Methanococcus maripaludis: one gene and its partner. The protein of the gene in region 1 binds, or shares a complex with, the protein of each later gene. Links are inferred from orthologs where the notes say so. Each region holds a gene or a part of one and is shown in the gene's direction. Other genes may lie near its edges.

Evidence for each region.
Region 2: the proteins of HNP90_RS02565 (region 1) and psmA are in contact, whole or in part, in a cryo-EM structure (PDB 6HE5), measured with the Archaeoglobus fulgidus proteins. The link is inferred for Methanococcus maripaludis from one-to-one orthologs. Residues at the interface, in WP_010879468.1 of Archaeoglobus fulgidus: Asp391, Leu392, Lys393, Gly394, Met396, Phe397, Val398; in WP_010877997.1 of Archaeoglobus fulgidus: Ala30, Arg33, Gly34, Ala35, Asp51, Arg53, Val54, Lys66, Ser79, Gly80, Leu81, Val82, Met166.

What each region holds. Positions count from the first base shown.
Region 1 is NZ_JACDUL010000001.1:452,462-457,477, forward strand. What follows is about bases 1,163-4,003. They hold HNP90_RS02565 (proteasome-activating nucleotidase), read left to right. Parts: upstream 1,163-1,891; coding sequence 1,892-3,115; downstream 3,116-4,003. Other genes in these bases: HNP90_RS02560 (multiprotein bridging factor aMBF1), read right to left, coding at 1,163-1,590; HNP90_RS02570 (NAD(P)-binding protein), read left to right, coding at 3,170-4,003. Also shown: HNP90_RS02550 (methanogenesis marker 8 protein), read left to right, coding at 1-309; HNP90_RS02555 (isopentenyl phosphate kinase), read left to right, coding at 333-1,106; more of HNP90_RS02560, read right to left, coding at 1,114-1,162; more of HNP90_RS02570, read left to right, coding at 4,004-4,360; HNP90_RS02575 (ATP-binding cassette domain-containing protein), read right to left, coding at 4,365-5,016. UniProt on the Methanocaldococcus jannaschii protein: ATPase which is responsible for recognizing, binding, unfolding and translocation of substrate proteins into the archaeal 20S proteasome core particle.
Region 2 is NZ_JACDUL010000003.1:201,715-206,637, forward strand. What follows is about bases 1,086-3,833. They hold psmA (archaeal proteasome endopeptidase complex subunit alpha), read left to right. Parts: upstream 1,086-1,943; coding sequence 1,944-2,723; downstream 2,724-3,833. Other genes in these bases: HNP90_RS06370 (acetate--CoA ligase family protein), read left to right, coding at 1,086-1,429; HNP90_RS06380 (ribosome assembly factor SBDS), read left to right, coding at 2,822-3,526; rpl37A (50S ribosomal protein L37Ae), read left to right, coding at 3,556-3,833. Also shown: more of HNP90_RS06370, read left to right, coding at 1-1,085; more of rpl37A, read left to right, coding at 3,834-3,846; HNP90_RS06390 (DNA-directed RNA polymerase subunit P), read left to right, coding at 3,901-4,041; HNP90_RS06395 (rRNA maturation protein), read left to right, coding at 4,041-4,535; HNP90_RS06400 (KEOPS complex subunit Pcc1), read left to right, coding at 4,543-4,794; HNP90_RS06405 (prefoldin subunit beta), read left to right, coding at 4,853-4,923. UniProt on the Methanocaldococcus jannaschii protein: Component of the proteasome core, a large protease complex with broad specificity involved in protein degradation. The M.jannaschii proteasome is able to cleave oligopeptides after Glu, Asp, Tyr, Phe, Trp, slightly after Arg, but not after Ala.

The sequences.
Region 1 (5,016 bases):
TTAGAAATAAAAAAATTGGAAAAGAATGATGTAAAAATCATAACTTTTGGAGTTCATACAACGGGAATAAGGCTTTCAGATTATGACGATTATCTACAATATATCGATATAATCTCAGCTTGTGCATCTAAAAACTTGTTGAAATCAAAATCACTCAATATAAAAGCTCAGGCGGGAAGCGGAGTTCCAATATTTGCACTTTCACAGTCTGGAAAAGAACTTTTATTTGAACGGTTGAAAGAAATTGACAGGCCTATTTTGATAACTACAAACGAAACTCTACCTTACTTTACAGAACCTCCTCAATAATCTTTTTTATTTGGTGTATATCCATGTTCGCAATTTTAAAACTAGGAGGGAGCATCCTCTGCGATAAGAATACCCCGTACTCGATAAACTGGGAAAATTTAGAAAATATCGCGATTGAAATAAAAGAAGCAATTGAACACTACAAATCCAAAAATGAAGATTTTAAACTTATTATTGTTCATGGCGGGGGCTCTTTTGGCCACCCTGTTGCAAAAAAATATCTTAAAGACGGAAAATTTGTAGATATGGGCAAAGGATACTGGGAAATTCAAAAAGCAATGCGTAAATTCAACAACATTGTAATCGAAGAACTTCAAAATTTCGAAATTCCTGCAGTTTCAATTCAGGCTTCATCCTTTATCACTTTTGATACTAATTGTAGTTTGCACTTTGACACAAACGCAGTTGAAAAAATGCTCGATAAGGGATTGGTTCCAGTAATCCATGGCGATATCGTAATTGATGAAAAAACAGGCAATTTCAAGATTTTTTCTGGAGACCATGCGCTTCCATATCTTTCAAAAAAATTAAACCCGGATTTAAGTCTTCATGCATCTGATGTCGATGGTGTGTGGGATTCAAAATTTAAAATAATTGAAAATATCAATTCAAAAAATATCGAAGATGTTTTAAAATCGTTGAAACCATCAAATAAAGAAGATGTAACTGGCGGAATGCATCTAAAAGTAATGGAATGCTATAATTTAGGCATTGAAACGATAATATTTAATGGAAATAAAAAAAGAAATATATACAATGCCCTTTTAAAAAATGTAAAAGGAACACTGATAAACTAATTTTAAATTATTTTCTGTTTTTAACTTTAATAAAGTCCCCAAGTGTAAAATCACTTTCATCATTGTTTGCTTCGTAATTGTAGTCTCCTTCTTCGTAGAAAGAAATTCCAAGTGCTTTTTCGAGGATTTTTACGTATTTTTCCTCAGGTTCGATTTCGTTTCTTTCTATTTTGTGAATGAGAGATTCTTTAATTCCAACAGCTCTTGAAAGTTCTTCCAAGGTCATGTTTTTCTTTTCCCTTGCTTCCTTTACCAGAGAGCCGTAATCTTCGACCAGAGTTTTTAAATTATCAAACATATCTTTTCTAGGTCTTTTAACTGGTTTTTCTTTTATTTCAGTTTTGAATACTGCCTTTGGTTTTCTAGAATATCCTTTCGGCGACATGCCAAACTTTGCACAAGCCTCGCATACATTCATTTCTACGCCTTCTACTCTTGTTTTAATGATATCCTTAACCTCTTTTCCGCAGAGTTCGCATTGCATACCTACACCTTAATATATTAAATTTAGAGATATTTTTAACCAATTTATCCAGATTACATAGCATTTAAATGGTAAATGCTTCATTAGAGAATATATTTTCAATTATTTAATAGTATCTATTTTGGTATTTATATAGTATATCCATAAATTTATATAGCTCAAATAAATTATAAACATATACCCTTATTGGAAAGATGTAAAAATGTTTTCGATGGGTGTAAAAACTGTTTTGCGAGAAAAAAAATCAATGAGAAAGCGCTATATAGCATCATTTTTATCATAATTATTATGGAGGTAAATCATGAGTTACCCAGATGATTATTCCACAGATATAGAAAAAAATAAAATGGATTTAAAAGAATTTAAAGAGAAAACTCAGATTGCAGAGTTAGAAAGTAAAGTTTTGAGATTGGAATTAAAAAATAAAGATGTAACTAGAGAGAACGTACAAATTAAAAAAGAAAATGAAATATTAAAGCGAGAACTTGATAAATTAAGAATTCCGCCATTAATACTCGGCACAATACTCGACAAAGTAAACGAAAGAAAAGCAGTTGTTAAAAGTTCTACAGGCCCAAATTTCCTTGTAAACCTTTCACAATTTGTAGATCCTGAAGACATTGTTCCAGGAGCAAGAGTTTGTTTAAATCAACAGACACTTGCAATTGTAGAAGTACTTCCTAAAGAAAAAGACTACCGAGCTATGGCAATGGAAATTGAAGAAAAACCAGACATTTCCTTTGAAGATATCGGTGGTTTGAACAATCAGATTAGGGATATTAAAGAAGTAGTAGAACTTCCACTTAAAAACCCAGAACTATTTGAAAAAGTGGGTATCGTTCCACCAAAAGGAGTACTGCTCTACGGACCTCCGGGAACTGGAAAAACACTTCTTGCAAAAGCTGTTGCATACGAAACCAACGCATCATTTGTTAGAGTTGTTGGTTCAGAACTGGTCAAAAAATTCATCGGTGAAGGTGCAAAACTTGTAAGGGATGTTTTCAAACTTGCAAAAGAAAAATCACCTTGCATCATATTCATTGACGAAATCGATGCAGTTGCAAGCAAAAGAACTGAATCATTAACCGGTGGAGATAGAGAAGTTCAAAGAACTTTAATGCAGCTTCTTGCAGAAATGGATGGTTTTGATTCAAGAGGCGATGTAAAAATCATTGCTGCAACGAACAGACCGGACATTTTAGACCCTGCAATATTAAGACCCGGAAGATTTGATAGAATCATTGAAATTTCAATGCCTGATGAAGATGGAAGGCTTGAAATCTTGAAAATCCATACTGAAAAGATGAACCTCAAAAATGTTGATTTGAGAGAAGTTGCAAAACTTGCAGAAAACATGGTTGGTGCTGACTTAAAGGCAGTATGTACCGAAGCAGGTATGTTTGCGATAAGAGAAGAAAGAGAATTCATCAAAATGGACGACTTCAAAGAAGCTATCTCAAAAATTACAGGTAAAAAAGAAAAATGCAGTTACGATATGCCACAATTAACCGTAATGTACGGATAATTAACTACTATTTTTTTAAATTATTTTTATTTTAAACTTTTTTAAGTGATGTTTATGAAAATTGGAATTATTGGAGCAGGCCTTGGGGGCCTATTAAGCGGTGCAATTTTATCAAAGGAACACTCAGTTACAATTTACGAAAAACTTCCATTTGTTGGAGGTAGGTTTACAAATATTCCTTATAAAGGGTTTCAATTAACTACTGGAGCTCTTCACATGATACCCCATGGAAATGACGGGTATTTAGCACAGACTCTTCGAAGAGCAGGTAGTAACGTAAAAATAGTAAATTCCGTGCCAGATGGATACTTTCGAGTAAACGGAAAAAATCACGAATACAAGGACATTTTTGGACTTGTTAATACAAAGGAAAAATTAAAAGGGTTGAAACTTGCTGCAAGCCTAAAACTTGGAAAAATTGACAAAAATATGCCATTTGGTGAATTTTTAGAAGATATACCCCTCGCTCTTGCGGTTGGAAACTCGTTTAGCGGTTGGGCTTTGAGTTTAAATGCATATGACACCCCAATGTCAGAAGTTATGGAAATAAGTAGATTATATCATAAATTTGGAGGCCCCGGAATTCCAGTTGGTGGTTGTAAGGGCGTTATCGATAGCCTCGTTGAAATAATTAATAAAAACGGCGGAAAAATTTATACTGGTCATGCAGTAGAAAAAATCGAAATTGAAGGAAATGGTGCATTTATTGATTCAGAACCCTTTGACATAGTAATAAGCAATGCATCTCCAAAAGTAACGGAAAGCCTTTCAAATGTTAAATTTATTGAAAAAGAGCCAGTTCCGTCAAAAGGAATAAAAATAAATGTTGCAAGTAAATCGAGTCTTGTAGATGGTGCAAGTGTTATATTTACAACTGATTGCGAAAGAATTAACGGTTTAAACCAGCCTTCAAATGTCGACAGGAGTTTGACAAAAGAAGACTATAACTTAATAATGCTACATGCAACCCAGATCAAAAATAATACCAAAGAAGAAATAAACCTTGCTTTAAATGATATCGAATCATTATTTGGTGGAAAAGACTACGAAGTGATATCCATTCAAAGTTACGGTAATGGTTGGCCTGTAAATCATGCTTCAAATGGAACTGACCTAAATCCAATCGTTAGAGATAATCTATTACTTGTTGGAGATGGCGTAAAAGGGGTCGGGGGAATTGAAGTTGAAGGTGTTGCGATGAGTGTCATTGCAGTTTTAAACCATATTGAAAAATTAAAAAAATAATTTATTATCTTATTATTTTGACACCTGATGCTTTGAACATCACACATAAATTTTTATTTTCTTTAATTTCCAAAGCTTCGAGTGAATTTGGTGTTATGAGAACTTTTATATCAATGCCGCCAATATCCAAAGTTAACCAGACCAGATGTCCTCTTTTTTGGATTTCTGTAACTTTTCCATTGAATACATTTTTTGCGGAGCTGTCAAAACATTTTAAAGCAACGATTATACTTTCTGGCCTAATCGATATTTTTACATTCTCACCAACTTCTGCAATATCAGAAGAATATATCTTTACTCCAGAAACATCCAAAACTGAAATGTCATTTGAAACTTCTTCCACTTTTGAATCGAGAATATTTGTACCCACAAAATCTGCAACAATTTCGGACGAAGGATTTGAAAATACATTTTCTGGAGTTCCATACTGATAAACTCTTCCGCCCTTCATTATCAGTACTTTATCTGCAAGACTCCAGATATCATCGAAATCGTGTGTTACGTGGAGTACCGTTGTTCCATATTTTTTTATTGCATTTTTAACGAGTACCCTAATCTTTTCTTTCGTTTTAACGTCCAGTGCACTGAAGGGTTCATCCATAAACAGGATTTTTGGCTTTATGATAAGCCCTCTTGCAATGGATGCCCTCTGCATT
Region 2 (4,923 bases), on another replicon or contig:
TTCAAGGAAAAAACCTGTAATCGTTTTAAAAAGTGGAAAATCCGAAGAGGGTGCAAAAGCTGCTTCTTCACACACCGGAAGCCTTGCAGGAAACAGTGCAGTATACGATGCAGCTTTCAAAAAAAGCCGTGTATTTAATGTGGAAAGCTTTGAAGACCTCGTAAATTTATTAAAGATATTCTCAGTACAACCCCCAATGAAATCCAAAAAGCTTGCAGTTATTACAAATGCAGGAGGATTTGGTGTGTTAGCAGCAGATTCTGTTGAAAATTTCGGATTGGAACTTGCAGAATTTTCAGGAACTACAGTTTCAGAATTGAAAAAATATTTACCAGATACATCAGGTATTTCAAATCCACTGGATTTAATCGGGGATGCCGATGTTGAGAGATACAAACACGCATTTGAATTAGTTGAAAATGATCCAAACGTAGATGGTTTACTTGCAATATTAACGCCTCAAGGAATGACTGATGCACTCGGCGTTGCAAGAGAACTTGTGAAACTTAAAAACTACATGATATGTAAAAAAGATAAAATTCCAATTGTTGCGTCATTCGTTGGAGGAACTTCCGTGTTAGAAGCAAGAAGCTACTTACAAGAAAAAGGAATTCCATCATTTATCTGCCCAGAACTTGCAGTTAAAGCACTAGCTTGTTTATACAGGCAAAGCCACCTCATGGACAAATACGACAGTCCGGAATACTTAAATGAAATCAGAGCTGAAATCTCGGATGCTAAAACTAACAACCAAGAAAAAATTGATGAACTACTCGCAAATCCAAATGAAAGCAACTCAAAAGAATTTTTAAAATTGAATGGATTTGCAATACCTGAAAAATTCGTTGCAACGACTAAAGATGACGCTAAAAAATACGCTGAATCATTAGGAAAAGTAGTAATGAAAGTTGTTTCAGCAGACATTTTGCACAAATCAGATGCAGGTTGCGTAATAATCGATCCAAGCGATGCATCAGAAGCATTTGAAACCATTATGAAAAATGGGGAAAAATACTTGTTGGATAGAAAAATCGATGGAATAATCGATGGTGTTTTGATCGAACAGTTTGTCACCGGAAAAGAGATCATTATTGGTGCTAAAAGAGACCCAGTATTTGGACCTGTTGTTATGACTGGACTTGGTGGAATATTCGTAGAAGTTTTAAAAGATGTTTCTTTTGGAATTACCCCGATAACAAAAGAATACGCTGGAGAAATACTCGAATCCTTGAAGTCGTACAAAATCCTTGAAGGAGTTAGGGGCGAAAAAAGAAGCGATATCGAATTTTTAAAAGAATTGATCGTTAGAGTTGGCGTTTTAATGGAAACCTACGATGAAATAAGTGAAATTGATATCAACCCTGCATTTATAAAAGAAGAAGGCCAAGGCGGATTCGTTGGAGATGCATTGATTATAACAAAAAAATAGAAAAAATAGGATATGCTGTTTTTAATCCCTTCCAGGGTTCTTAAATTAACAGCAGCCACCTGCTCCTTTTACTGCCAGGTATTTTCCGCTGAAAACGGATTTTTTCACGATGATATATACTTCGTTTAATACCTGTCTAGCCATTTTGTCGATAAAGATTCTGAAATCTTCATCGTAAATTTTTTCATCCGTTTCGACGATTTTGCTTGCGATGTCGATCCCGAACTTAGGACCACCTCAACCAAAACCTTCGAAAAACACGATCAAGTCTTTTGAACCAGTTTCGTTTATTTTTTCGTTTATAAACTCCATTGCTTCTTCAGAAATTGTTACAGGGATCATTCTCTCACCTATCTGTACACGAATATATTAGATTTTCTAATATATTAACATATAGCGGAAGTGTGTTTCAGGTACGAAAAGATAGCTATATATAAAAATTCAGTGAAAAGTAGTTATTATAACCGTTAATTTTCAATTCATACTTATTAATTTAAATTTTGGAGGCAATTATATGCAACAAATGGTTCCGGCATCAGGATACGATAGGGCAATAACCATATTCAGCCCAGAAGGAAGACTTTACCAGGTTGAATATGCTAGAGAAGCAGTGAGACGAGGAACCACTGCAGTTGGCATTAAGTGTAAAGACGGAGTAGTTCTCGCAGTTGATAGGAGAATTACAAGCAAATTAATCGACGTTTCTTCAATTGAAAAAATATTCCAGATTGACGACCATATTGTAGCCGCTACATCAGGTTTAGTTGCTGATGCAAGAGTTTTGATCGATAGAGCAAGACTTGAAGCACAGATGAACAGGATTTCATACGGTGAAGCAATCACAGTTGAAGCACTTGCTAAAAAAATCTGTGACATCAAACAGGCATACACCCAACACGGTGGCGCAAGACCATTTGGTTTAGCACTTTTAATTACTGGAATCGACAGACACAGTGCAAGATTGTTTGAAACTGACCCAAGTGGTGCTTTAATAGAATACAAAGCAACAGCAATCGGTTCAGGAAGACCTATTGCAATGGAAGTTCTCGAATCAAAGTACGACGAAAATATGACTGTTAACGAAGGAATGGAATTGGCACTTTACGCATTAAGCAAAACTACTGAAGAATTAAAGCCTGAAAACATTGACATGGCAATTGTAAAAGATTCTGGAAAATTAGTTGAAAAAATAAGTGTTGATGAAATTGAAAAAATTGTAAAAGCCGTTTACAAAAAAGTTGAAGCTGAAGAAGCAGAAGCTGAAAAAAATAAAGGCGAAGAAGATATTGAATAACGTAAATTAAGATAAATTCGAAATAATACCTAAAAAAACCCCTCATTATTGTTTTATTTATTGCGGGGAAAGGTATATAAATAAAAGAAGGGATAGATATGGTGTCATTGGACGATGCTGTTATAGCAAGGCTTCAATCACATGGGGAAAAATTCGAAATACTCGTGGATCCATACTTGGCAGCTAAATTTAAAGAAGGACAGCCAATAGGCATCTCAGAAGTCTTGGCCGCTGAAGCGGTTTATAAAGATTCTGGAAAAGGAGAAAAAGTTCCAGAAGATTTACTTTTGAAGATTTTTGAAACCTTGAATCCTTTGGAAATCGCAGAACAGATTCTAAAAAAAGGAACTGTTCAGTTAACGGCTAACCAGCGAAAAGAAATACAGGAACAAAAGCGAAAGCAAATCGTGTCTTTAATTTCGAAAAACACGATAAATCCTCAAACTGACACTCCCCACCCGCCGAAAAGGATTGAAAACGCTATGGAAGAAGCTAGAATCAGTGTTGATATTTATAAAAGCGCTGAAGAACAAATTCCTAAAATTATTAAGGAATTGAGGAAACTTTTACCCATTAAGTTTGAAAAAAGAGATGTTGCAGTTAAAATTCCCGGAGAATTTGCTGCAAATGCATACCATACACTTCATGAATACGGCGCAACCAAGCAGGAAGAGTGGATGGGCGATGGCTCGCTTGTTCTTGTAATCGAAATTCCAAGTGGTATTGAAAGCGAATTTTACATGCATTTGAACAAACTTACAAAAGGAACTGTTCAAACTAAAGTACTTAAAAGATATGACTAATCATTTTACGGATAGAAACAGGTGAAATAATGGTAGAATTTAGCCACACTAAAAAAATTGGTTCAGCAGGAAGATTTGGATCAAGATACGGTAGAAAAATCAGAGTAAGATTAAGAGACGTTGAAATTAAACAGAAAAAAGAATACAAATGTCCTGTTTGTGCATTCCCTAAATTAAAAAGAGTAGGAACCTCAATCTGGGTATGTGACAAATGCGGTGCAAAAATTGCTGGTGGAGCATACACCCCAGAAACTGGTGCTGGTAAAGTTGTTACAAAAGCTATCAGAAGAGTTATCGAAAGTAAAAGTAGAGAAATCTAATTTAATTATTTTTAAACCATTTATTTTTCATTTTAAGCTTTTTTAGGTGATATTATGGCAGAGTACAGATGTTCCAACTGTGGAAAAATTGTAACTCTTGATGAAATAGGATTAAAAGCTAAATGTCCTCACTGCAGTAACAGAGTTTTGATAAAATTAAGGCCTAAAATAGTTAAAAAAGTTCAGGCAAGATAATGATAATTACTACTTCCAGAAAACCTTCTCAAAGAACCAGAAGCCTTGTAAACGATTTAGCAAGGGTTTTTAATTTTGAAATATTAAACCGGGGAAAAATCCCTCTTTCTGAGCTAATCGAAAATAAGGCCGATATGATAATTGTAGAAGAACTAAAAGGCAACCCTGGAAGACTCAAAATATTTAATTTTGAAAATAATAAAATTCTTTCAATGAACCTATCCTTAAAACTTCAAAGAGAAGTTTCAGGAAAAGTTTTTAAAAACTCTGGAAAGTTGAGTTCGAAGTTTGATAGAAATACTGAAAATTTAAAAGAACTGTTTTTCGAATATTTATTCAAAAAATTGAGTAATTATGAAGAAGAGAGTTCTGATGTAGTGCTTACTTTTAAAACGGTTGATGAGTCCACATTCTACATTGAAGTTCACAAAGACTCAGAAAATTTAGGTCCAAGTTTAAAGATAAAGACCGTAAAGATACTCGATATTGAATAGTGTTAATATGGCATTTCCTAAATTTACCCTAAAACTAACTTTTGAAACTCCAAAAAAAGCCAGAATTATTTACGAATCTGTTTTTCCAGAACATGTCGCATCACAAGTTCGATCAAAATGTGAAATGGATCTTTTTGAAAATTCAATTGTTATATCTTGTGTTTCTGACGAATTGAGTATCCTAAAAGCATCGATTTACTCGTATCTTCGTTGGATAAAAGTTGCAGAAAGTATATATAAACTAACAGAAGATGAATAATAATTGATATATAAAATGAGTTTAAAAAATAAATTAAAACTAAAAGAGGATTGAAATCATGGAATTACCAGCAAATGTTCAAAATCAGTTAATGCAATTCCAACAACTCCAGCAACAGTTACAGATGAT